4 regions of the Carnobacterium sp. 17-4 genome follow, and region 3 is predicted to be linked to each of the others. Evidence: predicted binding sites of a transcription regulator. Region 3 holds the regulator's gene; each other region holds the start of a gene.
What was found. The regulator LexA, encoded in region 3, represses DNA repair genes until DNA is damaged. The targets are predictions, from matches to a motif close to CNAACANNTGTTNG.
Positions count from the first base shown of each region.

Region 1 (3,220 bases), 130 kb from region 3:
GTTTAGTACACAATTAAATTCTACTAGAATCTATAGGAAATTGCAAGTTATTAATAGTTTTTTTCCATTTTTACTAGATTCATTATTGTGTATTGTTATTTTAATTTGTACTGTGCAGTTATTTCTAAGATCATGTCTCTTATATTAGCTGCTTTTTCGAAGTTTAATTCTTTTGCTGCTACTTTCATTTCTACTTCCATACCATCAATCAACTCTAGACGTTGCTCTCTTGTCATCTTAGCAATGTTTTCTAAGCCAGATGCTCCCTCGTCCTCGCCTTTAACTACTGAAGTAATCGAGATCAAGTCACGAATATCTTTGATAATTGTTTTAGGTGTGATGCCATGTTTTTCATTGTATTCTTCTTGCGTTTCACGACGTCTCTCAGTCTCTGATATAGCGGCTCTCATAGAGTCTGTGATACGGTCCGCATACATAATGACTTTCCCGTTTTCATTACGTGCAGCCCTACCAATCGTCTGTACAAGTGAACGTTCGCTTCTTAAGAATCCTTCTTTATCTGCATCTAAAATAATAACCAATGATACTTCTGGGACATCGATACCTTCACGCAGCAAGTTGATACCAATCAACACGTCGTATACGCCTAAACGCAGATTTCGAATTATCTCGGTTCGTTCTAATGTCTTTATCTCACTATGCAAGTAGGCAACTTTAATTCCAACCTCTTTCAAGTAATCCGTTAGATCTTCTGACATTTTTTTAGTTAACGTAGTAATAAATACTCGCTCATTTTTTTCGGTTCGTTCATTTATTTCACCAATCAAATCATCAATTTGACCTTTGATTGGTCGCACTTCTATAATTGGATCTAATAATCCTGTAGGGCGAATGATTTGTTCAATAACTTCTGGAGCGCGTTCCAATTCATAAGGTCCTGGCGTTGCCGAAATATACATAATTTGATTTACGTGGTTTTCAAATTCTTCCAGACGAAGCGGACGGTTATCCAAAGCACTTGGCAATCTGAAACCATACTCAATCAATTGTGATTTTCTAGCTCTATCGCCGTTATACATCCCTCTAATTTGAGACATCGTGATATGAGACTCATCTATGACAATCAGAAAATCATCCGGGAAGAAATCAATTAACGTATACGGTGCTTCACCAGGTTTACGCCCATCCATGTGTCTAGAGTAATTTTCAATTCCTGAACAATACCCCATTTCCAACAACATTTCCAAATCATAGTTTGTTCGCTGTTCTAACCGTTGAGCTTCGATTAATTTATCTTCAGCCCGTAAAACTTTTAATCGCTCTTCTAGTTCTTCTTGGATATTTTTTATAGCCGATCTTGTTTGTTCATCGTTCGCTACAAAGTGAGTGGCCGGAAAAATAGGAACATGTTGAACATCGGCCTTGATTTCACCTGTTAAAACATCTACTTCTCTAATACGATCAATTTCATCTCCAAAGAACTCGACACGTATTGCTTCACTGTCACGTGATGCTAAGAAAATTTCCACTACATCTCCTCTAACACGAAAGCGTCCGCGTTGAAAGTCAATATCGTTACGTTCAAATTGCATGTCGACTAAACGACGTAACATCTCATCACGATTCATTTCAGTACCTACACGTAAAGACAGAACATGATCTCGATAGTCCTCAGGGTTAACCAGTCCATAGATACACGAAACAGAAGCTACTACAATGACATCTCTTCGTTCTAGCAATGCGCTCGTTGCGGAATGACGCAGTTTATCTATCTCATCGTTAACACTTGATTCTTTTTCAATAAAGGTATCACTTGAAGGAACATACGCTTCTGGTTGATAGTAGTCATAATAGCTAACAAAATACTCTACAGCGTTATCAGGAAAGAATTCTTTAAATTCACCATATAATTGACCTGCTAATGTTTTATTGTGTGCAATAACTAATGTTGGCTTATTTACTTCCTTAATGACATTTGAGACCGTAAATGTTTTTCCGGTTCCTGTGGCACCTAATAAGGTTTGTTCTTTCTCTCCAGCTTCGATACCTTTAATTAATTTTTTTATGGCATCCGGCTGATCACCACTAGGCTGGTATTTAGAAACCAGTTCAAATTGGTCTTTTGGCATTTCAAGTACCTCCTCGCACTTCTATTCAGTATAAAAAGAAGCCTGTCTAATTCAAGACACACATTTTTCAATTCTATTTTATTATTCTAGCACTGAACGTGTGTTCTTACAACTAATTTGATATAACTTCACTAGTATTCAAAAAATAAAAAAGCCTCAAGTCTTGAATACTCAAGACTTGAGGCTTTTTTATTTACTCTTTATAACAATGACCTCTTATTTAGCTAATTTAGCAGTTAAACGAGATTTGTCACGGTTAGCTTTATTTTTATGAATCAATCCTTTAGATGCAGCCATGTCAATTGCTTTGATTGCTTCTTTAAGTAATTGTTCAGAATTTTCGTTACCTGCTTCAATAGATTGAGCATATTTTTTAATAGCAGTACGCATTGAACTTTTTTGAACGTTGTTTTGTACAGCTGATTTTTCAGAAGTACGAACACGTTTGATTGCAGATTCGATGTTTGGCATTTGATTCACCCCACTTTCAATTATTTACAACTTAAAATAGTCTATTCTAGTTGTTTCAACAAATTCAATTATACATAAAGACAAGCTTCAATGCAATAAAAATGTGTAAAGTTTTTTTACTTGATAGCTGGATTATTTTAAACGCTTGTATTGGTCTCTGTTCGTTGCCTTTTTTTGCGCATACTGCAGAACGAATAATTCAAATTGCATTTCTTTATCGCCTTTTCCTGTCTTCAATCGATACTCAGCATCAATCAATCCATTATACGCTTCGATCAGCGAATGCTCCTCAATTTTCCTCATTTGTTGAATAGCTAATTTCACACGATAGGGATGCGTTTTTAATTGTTTAGCAATATCCCCTTGCTGATAGCCTTTCTTTTCTAAAATTTTGACTTGGATCAGTAATCTAAATTGAGAGGTCATAATCGCATTTATTTTAATAGGGTCTTCTTTTTGTAGTAATAAATCTTGGTATAAATTAAGCGCTTGTCCTACGTCTTTTTTCAAAACGTATTCATTTAGCGCAAAAATATTTTGTTCTAACGACTTAGCCACTAATTCTTGAACCGCATCTAGTGTAATAAATTTAGTATCTTGGGCATAAATAAAAAGTTTAGGCAATTCTCCCATCGCTACAGATAATTTCGCATCTGTTA
Region 1 covers NC_015391.1:965,665-968,884, reverse strand. The annotation lists gene uvrB (excinuclease ABC subunit UvrB) at 96-2,090, opposite strand; gene rpsT (30S ribosomal protein S20) at 2,307-2,561, opposite strand; gene holA (DNA polymerase III subunit delta) at 2,694-3,220, opposite strand, start outside.
Region 1: uvrB (excinuclease ABC subunit UvrB) is a predicted target of LexA. The motif match lies at 2,184-2,197, and genes of this name have one in related genera.

Region 2 (3,220 bases), 1.1 Mb from region 3:
CTAAGGTCTTGCGGTGCAGATGCAGTTATGATCCAACGACTATTGAAAGAAGATAAAGAAACCTACCTTCTTCGTAGTCATTTAATTGAAACCATTGAATTTGTTACTAAAAATATAGCCGTTGCTGTTGGTGAAGAGAATGCTGTTTATGATACAGTGGTAGCAGCACAAACAGCTGATACCATGCTTTCAATGTCTAACGTAGATGCAGCTTTTGTAATCACTAAGCGTACAGATAATAAAATTGGCATAAGTGCCCGCAGTTTAGGCGAAATAAACGTTCAAGTTATTATGGAACAGCTAGGTGGCGGCGGACACTTATCTAATGCAGCTACGCAATTAGAAAATATTACGATAAAAGAAGCAAAAGAACAATTGCGTGAGGTTATTTTAAACAAAACTAAGGAGGAATAACATTATGAAAGTTATATTTTTAGCAGATGTAAAAGGTAAAGGTAAAAAAGGCGAGGTAAAAAACGTTGCTGATGGATATGCACATAACTTTTTATTGAAAAACAACTTAGCGAAAGAAGCTACTTCAGCTAGCATAAGTGAATTAAATGGTAAAATAAAAGCTGACGAGAAAAAAGAAGAAGAGATTCTACAAGAAGCTAAAAAGGTAAAAGAATTTCTCGAAAAAGATGAAAATGCAATCGAGATCAAAACTAAAGCAGCTGAAGATGGTCGTTTGTTTGGTTCCGTTACAACAAAACAAATCGCTGCTGCAGCTCAAAAACAGTTAAACATAAAACTTGATAAACGTAAAATTGAGTTGCCTGTTCCTATTAGAAGTTTAACGTCAATGAAAATTGATGTAAAAATTCACCCAGAAGTAGTTGCCACTATAACGGTAAGAGTCTTACCAGAAAATTAAATTAGCAAAAAAAGCATTTGGCTCAGTAGCATTATAAGAGTCAAATGCTTTTTTTTAAACTAACAATTATGGAACGAATGTTCTGTTTTCTAGATTGTGTTTCAAGTCCTTTTAAGGTAAAATAATAGAATTGAATACAACTATTTTACGGAAAATAATCGTACTGTTGATAGTGAAAGGGAGAGAATTTATTGGTACAAGAAGCTTTTCAAGATCGCTTACCACCACAGAGTATAGAGGCAGAACAAGCAGTTTTAGGTTCAATATTTTTAGATCCTGAAACGGTTGTCGGTGCTTTAGAATTTATTGAGTCTAAAGATTTTTATCGTCGGGGACATCAATTGATTTTTCAAGCAATGTTAGAATTAAATAACCATAATGAAGCTATTGATATCGTTACGGTAACCAATGCATTAGAATCTAAAAATCAGTTAGAAGACATTGGTGGAATGGCTTATCTAGCCGAGTTAGCTGTGTCAGTTCCAACAGCTGCTAATATGGAATATTACGCAAAGATAGTAGAACAAAAAGCTATTTTAAGAAATTTGATCCATACAGCAACAGATATTGTTACTAAAGGATATGAAGAAGGAGATGAGCTAGCTTCAATTCTAGATGAGGCAGAGCGCAGTATTCTAGAAGTATCTGAAAGACGTAACAGAAGCGGTTTTTTAGCCATCTCAGACGTGTTGAACAGTTCTATTGCTCAGATAGATCAACTTTATCAAAATAATGAAGAAATTACAGGTTTGCCGACTGGTTATCAAGCTTTAGATAAAATGACAGCTGGACTTCAAAAAGAAGAATTGATTATTTTAGCTGCGCGTCCCGCTGTAGGGAAAACGGCATTTGCTTTAAATATTGCTCAAAATATTGGAACAAAGACGGATGAAACAGTTGCCATTTTTAGTTTAGAAATGGGAGCAGAATCATTGGTCAATCGGATGCTTTGTGCAGAAGGAAGTATAGATGCTGGCCATTTGAGAACGGGGACATTATCAGAAGAAGAATGGCAAAGCCTGATTGTAGCTATGGGTAGTTTATCAAAAGCCAACATTTACATCGATGATACACCAGGGATTAGAATAGCTGAAATTCGTGCTAAATGTCGTCGATTAAAACAAGAAAAAGGTAACCTTGGCTTGGTATTAATTGATTATCTGCAATTAATTGAAGGTACTGGACGTGAAAGTAGACAACAAGAAGTCTCTGAAATTTCTCGTCAGTTAAAAAAATTAGCAAAAGAATTAAAAGTTCCGGTTATAGCGTTGTCCCAATTATCGCGTGGTGTGGAACAACGGCAAGATAAACGTCCAGTTTTAAGTGATATTCGTGAATCTGGATCAATCGAACAAGATGCTGATATCGTAGCCTTCTTATACCGTGATGACTATTATGATCGCGAAGAGGGAGAAGATGACGACGATCATGGATCAGCCGGTGAAGACAATGTGATAGAAGTCATTATCGAAAAAAACAGAAGTGGTGCCAGGGGTACAGTTAAACTTTTATTTATAAAAGAGTACAATAAGTTTTCTTCATTAAGTTATTATCCAGATGATATGGCACAACGCTAAAAAAGACTCATGCGAAATAATGTTCGCATTTTGTCTTTTTTTTTAAGAAATAAAAAATTAATGTTCGTTTATTTCGGTTTTTTTAGTTAAAATAAAATTAAATATTCGTTTTTTGTTGAAACAATCATCATTTACTGCTAAAATTAATAAGTATTTGGGTAAAAAAAAATTAATGAGGTGTTCATATGTCTTCAGTAGTAGTCGTTGGTACACAATGGGGCGATGAAGGAAAAGGTAAAATTACGGACTTTCTAAGTGAAAACGCGGAAGTCATTGCACGTTATCAAGGTGGTGACAATGCCGGACACACTATTCAATTTGATGGTGAAACTTACAAATTGCATTTAATCCCATCAGGAATTTTCTCTAAAGATAAAATCAGTGTTATTGGAAATGGTGTTGTTGTAAACCCTAAAGCACTTATTAAAGAGTTAGCTTATTTACATGACAAAGGAATAACAACAGAGAATCTACGTATTTCTGATCGTGCTCATGTTATCCTGCCTTACCATATTCAATTAGATCAATTACAAGAAGATTCTAAAGGCGATCAAAAACTTGGAACAACGATCAAAGGAATTGGACCAGCATATATGGATAAAGCGGCTCGTATTGGTATCCGAATTGCTGATTTACTAGATAAAGAAATTTTTGAAGAACGCTTACGCATTAATTTGGAAGAAAAAAATCGTAGTTTTGTAAAAATGTATGATTCTACTGCAATTGACTTTGAAGATGTTTTCGAAGAGTATTATCAATATGGCCAAGA
Region 2 covers NC_015391.1:12,164-15,383, forward strand. The annotation lists gene CAR_RS00050 (DHH family phosphoesterase) at 1-414, shown strand, start outside; gene rplI (50S ribosomal protein L9) at 419-874, shown strand; gene dnaB (replicative DNA helicase) at 1,066-2,451, shown strand; gene CAR_RS00065 (adenylosuccinate synthase) at 2,637-3,220, shown strand, end outside.
Region 2: dnaB (replicative DNA helicase) is a predicted target of LexA. The motif match lies at 945-958, and genes of this name have one in related genera.

Region 3 (3,220 bases):
AACCAAGAATCATCATTTTAAATAAAAGTGATTTAGCGGACCCACTAGAAACAAAAAAATGGGTAGCCTATTTTAATGATCAAGGAATTGCGGCTGTCCCAATTGTTGCTCAAGAAGGACACGGTATGAAACAATTGATGGCAAAAGCAAAAGAGCTTTTACAACCAAAATTTGATAGAAGAGCCGCTAAAGGTATAAAACCTCGTGCAATTCGAGCAATGAGTATTGGAATTCCTAACGTTGGAAAATCAACATTGATCAATCGTTTTGTAAAGAAAAATATTGCTCAAACAGGAAATAAACCTGGTGTGACAAAGGCACAACAATGGCTGAAGTTAGGTAAAGAATTGGAATTGCTTGATACGCCAGGAATTCTTTGGCCGAAGTTTGAAGATCCTGAAATTGGAAAGAAATTGGCTTTAACTGGAGCAATTAAAGACACTATTTTACAGCTAGATGAAATTGCAATGTATGGATTGGAAGAAATGAAAATTCGAAATCCAGAAATGCTTGCTAAACGATACAGATTAACTGAAGAAGAATTGGATCTTGAATCGCCAGAATTGCTTATGTTGATCAGCGAACGTAAAGGGTATAAAGAAGACTATACTCGTGCAGCTGAATTGATTGTTTTTGAAATTAGAAGCGGTAAAATTGGGAAATACACATTAGATATAGCGCCGATTTCTTTACCAAAAAGGCAGGATAGCTAAAATGGAAAAACCGTTGACCATTACGGCAATAAAGGAACTACTAACGACCATTACCCATACGGATGATGAACGATTGGTTTTTATCAAGAGCGATTCACGTAAAGGTGTATTAAATGCGTATAAATCTTGGGAAAATCAAATGAGAAAACAACAATTGATTCTCGAAAAACAACAAGAAATGCTGCAAATAGAGCAATTTTTTTGGGAACAAGGAACACAATTTGTTGCTGGAATCGATGAGGTAGGAAGAGGTCCATTAGCTGGCCCTGTTGTTGCAGCTGCGGTCATATTGCCGCAAGATTTTAATGTACTGGAAATCAATGACTCTAAACAATTATCAAGTGCAAAAAGAGAAGTGTTATTTGACCAAATTCAAGAATCTGCATTAGCTATTGGGATTGGTATAAAAGACCATCAAGTAATTGATAAAGTCAATATTTACCAAGCAACTAAGCTGGCTATGATTGAAGCTGTTGAGCAACTACCTCAACAGCCAGAACAATTGCTTATTGATGCAATGCATCTACCAATCACTATTCCCCAAGAAAGCTTCATCAAGGGAGATTCAAAAAGTTTGTCTATAGCTGCTGCTAGTATTATTGCGAAAGTAACAAGAGACAGAATGATGGCCGAATATGATACGTTATATCCGGGATATGGTTTTTCTAAGAATGCGGGTTATGGAACAAAAATCCATTTAGAAGGATTAGAAAAACACGGAATATGTCCTATTCATCGAAAAACTTTTGCTCCTGTAAAAAATTTATTAGGTTAAAAAGGTTTATAGTGCAACCACAAGATAAATTGTTGTGCACTTAAAACGATAAAATAAAAAACGAAGGACCGGATAAAACCCGGTTCTTCGTTTTTTTATTGAATATGACTACGATACAATCCGATTACTTTGCCTAAAATCGTTAATTCATTAAGTAGAATAGGACTCATAGTGTCATTTTCTGGTTCTAATCGGTAATGATCTTCTTCCTTATAAAATCTTTTACAAGTTGCTTCATCTTCTACGGTCATAGCAATGACAATATCGCCATTATTTGCTGTGCTTTGTTTACGAATGATCACTTCATCACCATCAAAAATACCAGCATTGATCATGCTTTCTCCACGTATGGTTAACATAAAAAGAGAGTCGTTTTCAAATTGCAAGTTTGGAGGTAGTGGAAAATAATCTGTCGCTTCTTCTACAGCTAAGATTGGTTCACCAGCTGTTACAGTTCCCAATAAAGGTATTTTATCAAGTGCAATGCCTAATTTTGATAATCCTAGTTGTGTTAGTTCTATTGCTCTTGGTTTGCTGGGATCTCTTTGGATATAACCATTTTTTTCTAAACGAGAAAGGTGACCATGAACGGTTGAGGTAGAAGATAAAGAAACAGCCGTTCCAATTTCTCTTACAGTTGGAGGGTATCCTTTCAATTTAACTTGACTGTATATATATTGTAGAACTTCAACTTGTCTTGATTCGGGATTTTTACTCATAATATATATAAACACCTCGTTTCTATTATTTTATCATTTTAAGATTACCATATATGATAGAACAAATCAAACAAACGTTCGTAGATTTAGAGGATTAAAAGGTGTTTTTTTCAAAGAAATTTGTTATAGTTGAATAATAAATAAAAAAGTGGAGTGATTAGATGTTGCCAAAAGATCAAATAGAACGAATAAATGAATTAGCAAATAAATCAAAAAACAAAGGATTGACTATTCAAGAACAAATTGAACAAAAAAAATTAAGAGATGATTATATAACAGCTTTTCGAGGCGGAATGAGAAATACCATTGAGGGTGTAAAAATTGTAGATGAAGAAGGCAATGACGTAACCCCCGATAAATTGAAAGACATACAAAAAGATAAAGGTCTTCACGGGAGATAATAGAGTGTTTGTTCATTAATGTGATAATCATGAAGTTCTCCCATTTAATAACATTCTAACCGTGAAAGCGTTGCACTTGAAGTGAAATAATAGTAAACTAATAGAGTACGATAAGAGAGTTAAAATCGAAAGGATGATTTTTTTGTTTGATAACACAGACCAATTAGCAGTAAATACAATAAGAACACTAAGTATGGATGGTATACAAAAAGCCAATTCTGGACACCCAGGATTACCTATGGGGGCTGCTCCAATGGCTTACACATTGTGGACTAAACAATTAAAAGTAAATCCAAAAAACTCGAAATGGTTTGACCGTGACCGTTTTGTATTATCAGCTGGACATGGATCAATGTTATTATACAGCTTGCTGCATTTAGCTGGATATGATGTTAAAATTGATGATTTAAAACAGTTCCGTCAATGGGACAGTAAAACACCTGGACATCCAGAAGTGAACCATACTGATGGAGTAGAAGCAACAACTGGCCCATTAGGTCAAGGAATTGCAAATGCTGTTGGAATGGCGATGACAGAAGCTCATTTAGCTGCAGTGTACAACAAAAAGGGTCATGCTATTGTAGATCACTTTACTTATTCTTTATGTGGAGA
Region 3 covers NC_015391.1:1,097,314-1,100,533, forward strand. The annotation lists gene ylqF (ribosome biogenesis GTPase YlqF) at 1-713, shown strand, start outside; gene CAR_RS05370 (ribonuclease HII) at 715-1,488, shown strand; gene lexA (transcriptional repressor LexA) at 1,584-2,207, opposite strand; gene CAR_RS05380 (DUF896 family protein) at 2,369-2,608, shown strand; gene tkt (transketolase) at 2,742-3,220, shown strand, end outside.

Region 4 (3,220 bases), 390 kb from region 3:
TCCACCATGATAATTTTCAATCATCGTTTTTAATAATTTTTGATCAACAAAATCTAAGCCTTCTTGATCGATTCGCAGCATCGCCAATGCTTCATCTGCTATTTGTTTTTTTATCACACCGTTGGATTCTACTTGAGCATAATCCCTTACACGTTTTAACAAGCGGTTTGCTACCCGAGGAGTCCCTCTCGATCGTCTGGCAATTTCGATTGCACCTGATTCGATTATTTCAGTATTAAAGATATCTGCTGAACGCAAAACAATATCACTCAGTTCTTCTACTGTGTAATATTCCATATGCGAGACAATTCCAAAACGGTCCCTTAAAGGAGCTGATAACAATCCTGCTCTGGTTGTTGCACCCACAAGAGTAAAAGGTGGCAACGGGAAGTGAACAGGGTGTGCAGTTGGCCCTTGTCCTACAATGATGTCTACAAAGTAATCCTCCATAGCAGAATACAACATTTCTTCAACTAGTCTTGGCATACGATGGATTTCATCTATAAATAGAACGTCACCAGCTTCCAACTCATTCAAAAGAGCAACTAAATCTCCTGCTTTCTCGATTGCAGGACCACTTGTTGTTCGTATGGCTACGCCCATTTCATTTGAGATCACCATTGCCATTGTTGTTTTCCCTAAACCAGGTGGGCCATAAAGTAAGACGTGGTCTAGCGCTTCTTCACGATTCTTTGCTGCTTCTATATAAATCGACAATTCTCTTTTTACTTTTTCTTGGCCGATGTATTCCGCTAAATAATGCGGGCGTAATGACTTTTCTAACGAAATTTCTTCAGTCGTGCTGCTATCACCGGAAATTATGCGTTCTTCTGGATTCATTGTTTTTCACCACTTTTCTTTTTTTGCACTTTGCTTACTTCTTCATCAATAATCGCAAAGCTTCTCGTAAATAAGCATCTGTTGATTCTTTATTTAATTTACGAATTTGCGGTTCAATTTTTTTAATTTCTTTCGCACTGTACCCTAACGCTTCTAGAGCTTCCATTGCTTCAGTAACATGATTGTAATTAGTGGACAATACTAATTCCTGTTGATAATCAGCTGCATTTTCTAATGGTGCAACTGTCAAGTCAGCTAATTTCCCTTTTAGATCCAAAACGATCTGTGATGCCGTTTTTTTACCCACTCCTGGAAATTTTGTTAAATAAGCTGCGTCTTCATTTTCAATTGCTTGTACTAGACCTTGATGATTATCATTAGCTAAAATAGCTAATCCACTTTTTGGACCAATACCTGAAACGCTAAGCAATTTTAAATACAATTGTTTTTCAGTATAATCTTTAAAACCATATAACGTAATCGCATCTTCTCGAACAGCTTGGTGTACATAAATTGTTATTTCCTCATTTAATTTACTTGAAAAGCGAAAAGGGTTAGCTATAAATAATTGGTACCCTATCCCATTTGTTTCAAGGACAATGTACGCAGGACTAACAAAGGTCACTATCCCTTTAATATATTCATACATATTATTTTCTCCATTCACTCATTCTATCGTTTTACTAGATGCAAAAAGGCACACCTGTTCGCTATTTATTTTACCACATTTGCATCCATAAAAGGAGCTGCTGCCTAAAAAATCCTAGACAAAATATAAAAGCACCCTCTAAACTGTGTAAACAGTTAGAGAGTGCTTTTCCTATTTAACTTACTACATTAAGCAAATAATTTTCGGTAACTGTCGTACCCTTCTTCTTCTAATTTATCCACTGGTACAAATCTTAAAGCTGCTGAATTGATACAGTAGCGTAAACCACCCTTATCTTGAGGACCATCCGGAAAGACATGTCCTAAATGAGAGTTCGCATCTGAACTTCTCACTTCAGTGCGTTGCATACCAAATTTCACATCCATTTTTTCAATAACTTCTTCTTCTTCAATTGGTTTTGTGAATGATGGCCAACCGCATCCTGCATCATATTTATCATTTGAAGAGAATAATGGTTTTCCACTGATAATGTCTACAAAAATACCATCTTTATAAAAGTCGTCGTACTCACCTGTAAATGGACGTTCAGTAGCTTCATTTTGAGTTACTTCATATTGAATATCAGTTAACTTATTTTTCAATTCGTTTTTATCATAGGTGCTCATGAAAATCCTCCTTTTTGATTCTACTTTCATTCTACACTTTTTAAAGAATTGCTTCAATTTATTGAATTTAATTTATTGAATTCAATGAGGGTCTTGGATACGTTTGAACATTTTTTCCATATCTTTATTAGTAAAATGAATCAATACTGGTCTTCCATGCGGGCAATTATATGGATTTTCTGTCTTCTTTAAGTCTTTTAATAATGCTCTAGCTTCTGCATCATTCAAATAATGATTTGCTTTGATCGAGCCTTTACAACTCATCATTATTGCTGTAGCTTCTCTAAACTTAGCAACACTTATGCTGCCTTGCTCCAATAACAAATCAATCATTTCTCTTACGATGCTCTCTTCTTCGCCTTGGTTAAACCATACAGGATGACTTCTTAGCAGAAAGCTATTTTGGCCAAATGGTTCTAAGAAAATACCCACAGTCTCCAATGCATCATTATTTTCTTTGATCTTGATTGCATCGCTATTCGGGTAATCCAGCATTATAGGTACCAATAAATCCTGTAGATCATTACTGACTTCGCCAATCTTTTTCCGGAAGTATTCGTATTTTATTCGTTCTTGAGCGGCATGCTGATCCAAGATATACAACCCTTTATCATTTTGCGCAAATAAGTACGTTCCATGCATTTGACCAACATATTCTAGCGTTGGAAATTGGTCAACGGATTCAGTAGGGATCTTTTTTTTCTCCATTAATTTACTTGCTGTTTTTAATGGCGATTCTTGGTGATAATCAACTAATTCACTGACTAGTTTATTTGGGACTTCTCCAATATGACTTTCTTGCGGAGCATATCCAAAGGGAGTCTCTTGAGTATTTTCTTTCAAGAAAAACGAATCTTTTTCTTCCTCATCTACACTATCCTTTTCAAAAGATCTAGATTGATGATGAGCATTATAAGAGGTTGAAGATGAATAATTATTTTCGGACTCTTTATTGTTTTCATTTTTTACTTCTGGGTTTCTTTCTTGATGAAACTGAAACGTTGTCTGTTCAGTTTCCACCATCGGCAAGTCTGTTTTCTTTTTAAAAGATAAATTTTCTAAAGCATCCGGGATAAGTTGTTCTTTACTTAGACTCTCATGAATA
Region 4 covers NC_015391.1:708,176-711,395, reverse strand. The annotation lists gene ruvB (Holliday junction branch migration DNA helicase RuvB) at 1-840, opposite strand, end outside; gene ruvA (Holliday junction branch migration protein RuvA) at 875-1,489, opposite strand; gene msrB (peptide-methionine (R)-S-oxide reductase MsrB) at 1,678-2,115, opposite strand; gene mutL (DNA mismatch repair endonuclease MutL) at 2,197-3,220, opposite strand, start outside.
Region 4: ruvA (Holliday junction branch migration protein RuvA) is a predicted target of LexA. The motif match lies at 1,537-1,550, and genes of this name have one in related genera.